One region of the Pantoea sp. SGAir0175 genome, then DNA from elsewhere that is predicted to be linked to it. Evidence: predicted binding sites of a transcription regulator. Region 1 holds the regulator's gene; the other holds the start of a gene.
The links. Region 1 encodes Fur, which represses iron uptake genes when iron is present. Its sites were predicted from a motif close to ATAATAATGAGAACNACTATCAA; they were not measured.
Positions count from the first base shown of each region.

Region 2: a site for Fur is predicted at 1,397-1,419, ahead of C1N56_RS21090 (TonB-dependent siderophore receptor). Genes of this name have one in related genera too.

Region 1 covers NZ_CP028081.1:2,917,667-2,920,796, reverse strand. The annotation lists gene glnS (glutamine--tRNA ligase) at 1-998, shown strand, start outside; gene C1N56_RS13645 (hypothetical protein) at 1,235-1,630, shown strand; gene fur (ferric iron uptake transcriptional regulator) at 1,692-2,141, opposite strand; gene fldA (flavodoxin FldA) at 2,494-3,024, opposite strand.
Region 2 covers NZ_CP028082.1:391,276-394,405, reverse strand. The annotation lists gene C1N56_RS21090 (TonB-dependent siderophore receptor) at 1-1,352, opposite strand, end outside; gene C1N56_RS21085 (ABC transporter substrate-binding protein) at 1,845-2,741, shown strand; gene C1N56_RS21080 (amino acid ABC transporter permease) at 2,738-3,130, shown strand, end outside.

The DNA of each region.
Region 1 (3,130 bases):
GCATCACCCATTCCCTGTGTACGCTGGAGTTCCAGGATAACCGTCGTCTCTACGACTGGGTGCTGGATAACATCACCATTCCGGTGCATCCGCGTCAGTATGAGTTCTCGCGCCTGAATCTGGAATATGCGGTGATGTCGAAGCGTAAGCTGACGCAGCTGGTGAGCGAGAAGATTGTTGAAGGCTGGGACGATCCGCGCATGCTGACCGTATCCGGTCTGCGCCGTCGTGGCTATAGCGCGGCGTCAATCCGCGAATTCTGCCGCCGTATCGGTGTGACCAAGCAGGACAACATTGTTGAGATGGCGTCGCTGGAGTCGTGCATTCGTGACGACCTCAACGAGAACGCGCCGCGCGCTATGGCGGTGCTGGATCCGCTGAAAGTGGTGATCGAGAACCTGCCGGCCGGGCATGAAGAAATCATCAGCATGCCGAACCATCCGAACAAGCCGGAGATGGGCACGCGTGAGGTGCCGTTCAGCCGTGAGGTGTGGATCGATCGCGCCGACTTCCGTGAAGAGGCCAACAAGCAGTACAAACGTCTGGTGCTGGGTAAAGAAGTTCGTCTGCGCAACGCTTATGTCATTCGTGCCGAGCGCGTGGCGAAAGATGAAGCCGGCAACATTACCTGCATCTACGCTACCTGCGATGTCGACACCCTGAGCAAAGATCCGGCCGATGGCCGCAAGGTGAAAGGCGTTATCCATTGGGTGTCGGCGATTCACGCGCTGCCTGCCGAATTCCGCCTGTACGATCGTCTGTTCAGCGTGCCAAACCCGGGCGCGGCCGAGGATTTCCTCACCACCATTAACCCGAACTCGCTGGAGATCAAACAGGGCTTCGTTGAGCCGGGTCTGCGTGCCGCCAGTGCGCTGGCACCGTATCAGTTTGAGCGCGAAGGTTACTTCTGCGCTGACAGCGTGTACTCGCAGCCGTCGAAACTGGTGTTCAACCGCACCGTGGGTCTGCGTGATACCTGGGCAAAAATCGGCGAATAATTTTACTGCTTGATAGCACGATATGATCAGCAAAGGGCGAGCAATCGCCCTTTTTTATTGCCCGTTATCTGCAAACGGGAATCGATTATGCTGAACCAGACAAAAAACAGTAATTGCGCGCGATTACGACTAATCTGACTTTAATAAAATTAACTAATTTACCCGTGTGAAATCGTTATTTTCAGGTAGGCTATGCGCTCTTAAATGTTGCTGTGCGGGTTAGCGAAGGAAGAAAAATGACAAGTCTCGCTCTGGAAGCCAAACATAGCGTGGTGGTTTTACATCAGCTTATCGAACGTATTTTTAATCAGGCCGAAGGCAGCGATGACAGTATGGACCTGCTGCTGTCGCACTTTCATCCCGACTTCAAAATGGTGACGCCGCAAGGCAAACAGCTCGATCTCAATGACACTGAAACCCTGTTTCGCAAACTGCACGGGCAGCGGGAAGGGATGCGAATCGCCACCAGTGAGCATGCCATCATTTCCCAGCAGCAGCAGGAAGTGACCATTCAGTATCACGAACTGCAAATGCTTAACGGCAACAACCAGACCCGCATTTCGCTGGCGGTGCTGGACTGCAGCACGCCGGTTCCGCGCTGGCGCTATTTGCAGGAAACGCTGGTCGCCTGAACGCAGCCATAAAAAAACCGGTGCCTGGCACCGGTTTTTTTATACTGCATAGCATATTCAATTACTGATCGTGGAGCGTCTCGTCTTCGCGGCAGTCTCCCAGCGCACAGTGGCCGTACAGATACAGGCTGTGGTTGCTGAGTTTGATACCGTGGCGTGTTGCAATCTCACGCTGACGCGTTTCGATAGATTCATCGCTAAACTCGATCACTTTGCCGCAGTCGAGGCAAATCAGGTGATCATGATGATGCTGCTGGGTCAGTTCGAACACGGATTTCCCGCCTTCGAAGTTATGACGCGTCACGATGCCGGCGTCGTCAAACTGGTTCAGAACACGGTATACCGTCGCCAGACCAATCTCTTCGCCCATGTCGATCAGGCGTTTGTACAAATCTTCCGCACTGACATGATGGGACTCGGGTCCGGGTCCCTGAAGCACTTCCAGAATCTTCAGTCTGGGCAGCGTGACTTTCAGGCCAGCCTTTTTCAATGCGGAGTTGTTGTCAGTCATGCGGATATTGTCCTGTTACTTTGCTAGTCACTTACGGCGCAAAGGCCTTGAATGTGTGGTCAACGCGCATTCTCATTTGCGTCTCATTATAGAGCTCAGCCTGCGAAATGAAAACCGGCTGCGGCGGACAATTCCCCGGATGCTGTAAGGAGAAATGTCGTGAACCTCAGCGGGATCGTGCAGATCGATGTTCCTTTTCGCGCAGTCTCAGTCTGATGCCCGAGGAATAAGCAGATGACCGTTGCGGGTATTCTACAGAATTGAGGGAAAAAGTTAAAAAACCATAGCTATTATTTTTATAGGTAATTCCATTGCCCGATGTGAGCCAGCGCCCACATCGGACAGGAAAGCATCAGGCTTCGATGATCGCCTGCAGCTGCAGCTCGTCAAAGATCTGCTTAACCCATTTGTCGACGCGCTCGTTAGTCAGTTCAGGCTGACGATCTTCATCGATGGCGAGGCCGAGGAAGTGTTTGTCGTCTGCCAGACCTTTAGAGGCTTCGAAGTGGTAACCTTCGGTTGGCCAGTGGCCCACAATCACTGCGCCGTTTGGCTCAATGATGTCGCGAATGGTGCCCATCGCGTCACAGAAGTACTCGGCATAATCTTCCTGATCGCCGCAGCCAAACAGCGCTACCAGCTTACCGTTGAAATCAATCTCTTCCAGCGTCGGGAAGAAGTCATCCCAGTCGCACTGGGCTTCACCGTAGTACCAGGTCGGAATACCCAGCAGCAGAATATCGAATGCTTCGAGATCTTCTTTGGTGCTCTTAGCAATGTCATGCACTTCGGCGACATCTTTACCCAGTTGTTTCTGGATCATTTTTGCAATGTTTTCAGTGTTGCCGGTATCGCTGCCGAAGAAAATGCCTACGATTGCCATGGAGTGAGTAACCTCTTAAATCCTGATTGTGAAAGTAAGTCAGAAGACGACACAGTTATGCGAATGATAGCAGACCGGCGAAAAGCGCGGAATGTGTAAAGCGCTG
Region 2 (3,130 bases), on a different contig from region 1:
TAGTCGAAGCGCAGGCCGGGGATCACTTCGGTGGAGTCGGTGGCGGCGATGTTGTCTTCGAAATAGAGCGAGCTGATGGTGGCGCTGTTTTTACTGTCACGCTGCGAACCGTCGCTGGAAACGCCGCCGAAATCGACGCCCGGTGCGCTGGTGGCCTGTACCGATGCCGGATCGTTAAGCTCATCGCGATTCCACTCAGCACCCAGCGTAACGGTTTGATCGACCAGCAGCTGCAGCGGGAAATTGATCTCGCCGCCGGCGCGATAGCTCTCCAGCCGGCTGGTAGCGTACGTATCGCTGTTGATCATCCCTTCGGTGCTGCCGCCGGAGCCTTCTTTCAGACGGGTGTTGTTGGTTTTCTCATAGCTAAAGTTAAGCTTAGAGGTGCCCCAGTCCCAGATGCCGTTGTGCACCACTCCGTAGTTCTGGCGATACAGGCGGTTGGTTTCGCTGCCGTACAGCGCTTCCACCAGCCCGTTGGCGCTGGCATTGCTGTTGCTGTTTTGCGTGTCGCCGGCATAAATATTGCCCTGGCGGCTGTAGCCATAGCTGAAATCGATAATCTGCGTCGGGGTGATTTTCCACGACAGCACGCCGTTGATGTCTTTATTACGCACGCCTTCGCGTCCGGCGGCGTAAGCGCCATTTTGCGCGGTATTGATGTCGAAGGCGTCGGCATCCGTTTTGTTCAGGTTGCCGTACAGCCGCATGGTGAGTGCCTCACCGGCCAGCGGACCGCTGAGGTTGAAGTTCGCGCGGCGGGTGGCACCTTCCTTGTCATCTTCTGGCTGGTTAGTGAACAGCGACAGCGAGCCGTGCCAGTCATTGGTCGGGCGTTTGGTAATAATGTTGACCACACCGCCGGCAGCACCGGAGCCATAACGGGCAGCGGCCGGACCGCGTATCACCTCAATGCGTTCCACCATTTCCGGTGGTACCCAGTTGGTATCCCCGCGTGAGTCGCGCTCACCGCGCCAGCTGTAACGCACCGAGTTACGGGAGGTGACCGGCACGCCATCGATCAGCACCAAAGTGTTTTCCGGGCCCATGCCGCGAATGTCGATCTGGCGGTTATTACCGCGGCTGCCGCTGGCGCCGTTACCGGTGAGGTTAACGCCGGGCATTTTGCGGATGATGTCCGCGAGGTCGTTAACGGGCGGACTTTTTTTGATGTCTTCAGCGGTAATGGTGGAAACTCCCGGCTGCTGCTTCAGCTCCTGCTCTGCCGTCACAATCATCGACTCATCGTCGGCCAGCTTCTCCGTGGGTTCAGCGGCAAACACCGGTGAGGTTAACAGGCCCGCCAGGCACAGTGCGACCGGACGCTTTTTGCCACATACAGTTACATTCACTTATATCATCTCCCTGATGCGTTAACATTTGTAAGCAAATGCGCATGATAATGAGAATGGTTTGCATTGTATATTGGCGTGCAACTTCTTTACATTCCTGCGTAAATCGCCTCATCGCGCCGCTTTTTTGTCAGTTTTTGTCAAGAGGGCAACATAGATGCTTAGACGGGAACGTTATGGCTAATAAGCAAATCATTCAGCATGGCAGCATAAGCAGGTGCCTGATTTGCGGTAACAATCTGATTTTTGCGCGACGACAGGGCCGCATTCAGGCCAGCAAAGAACCCTATTGCCGGATTTCGGCAATAGATATCTGTTTTTCGCATTTGTGATCGCTGCCTATCTTCCAGAGAATGGCTGCGGGACGTTCAGAGGATGACAATCCTTTGCGCCGCGCGGCTTTACGCGACATGGGCAAAGGGAAAAATACATCGCTACCTCGACGCCTTTTCCCTGCCGGGAAACATTTTAAATATCAGGAGAAAGGTTCCAGTGAAATTCGCAAAAGGTATCACCCTTTTCGCACTCGCTCTCAGTGCGCACACCGCGTTTGCCGCCGAACAATCCGTCCCAACCGACAGCTCACTGCATGTACAGGCTGATGCCGCGCTGAAAAGCCTGGTGCCCGCCGACGTGGCGAAGCGCGGCTATATTGTGGCAGGAACCAACCCCAACACGCCGCCCACCACCTTCTATAAAGAAGACAACAAAACGCTGGCCGGTCGTGAAATTGACATCATGAACGCGGTCGGTGAGCGTCTCGGCATTCAGGTGCAGTGGCGCGATACCGGCGGCTTCGACAACATCATTCCGGGACTGAAAACCGGCCGCTACGATGTGGCCTTGTCCAACATCAACGCCACGCCGGCGCGCGCCAAAATTATCGACTTCGTGAGTTACTACGACGCCAGCCGTCTCGGCATTATTTCGCGGAAAGACGCCAACGTCGCGCCGTTCAAAACCCTCGACGAGGTGTGCGGTAAAGAAGTCGGCGCCGGTTCCGGCACCACTCAGGTGACCCGTCTGGAAGAGGCCAGCAAAGCTTGTGAAGCGGCCGGGAAAAAACCGATTAAAGTGTCAGTGTTCCCGGATCGCCCGGCGGGTGTTCAGGCGGTGGTGAGCGGGCGTGTGCCGATGTTCCTCGGCCCGTACGAAGGCCTGCTGTGGCAGGTGAAAGTGATCAAACCGCTGACCATGAGCGGCGAAATCACCGTGCATGATGCGCCGGTATCGGTCGCCTTCCCGAAAGATTCCGCGCTTGAACCTGCCGTACAGGCAGCGCTGAACTCGCTGATTAAAGATGGCAGCTACCAGAAGATCCTGGATAACTGGGGCATCGGCTTTGGCGCGGTTAAAGAGTCAAAACGTAATCAGGATATCTTTCAATGAGTGACTTTCACGACCACACCGACGATCTGAAAATCGTCGGTAAACGCTACTACGGACGCTGGCTCAGTGCGCTGGTGGTGCTGTTGTGCGTGGTGGCGATGGCGCATTCGATGATCAACAATCCGCGCTTCGAATGGGGCGTGATTGCGGAAAACTTCACTGGCGAGTCAATCCTGCAGGGCGTGCTGATGACGCTGCAGCTGACAGCGATTTCGGTGGTGCTGGGCTTCGCCTTTGGCACGGTGCTGGCGCTGATGCGCCTGTCATCCAACCCGGTGCTGGTCGGCGTCAGCTGGTTCTATACCTGGTTTTTCCGCGGCGTGCCGATGCTGGTACAGCTGTTCCTGTGGTACAACATCGCGGCGCTGTACCCGACCATTTCGCTGTCG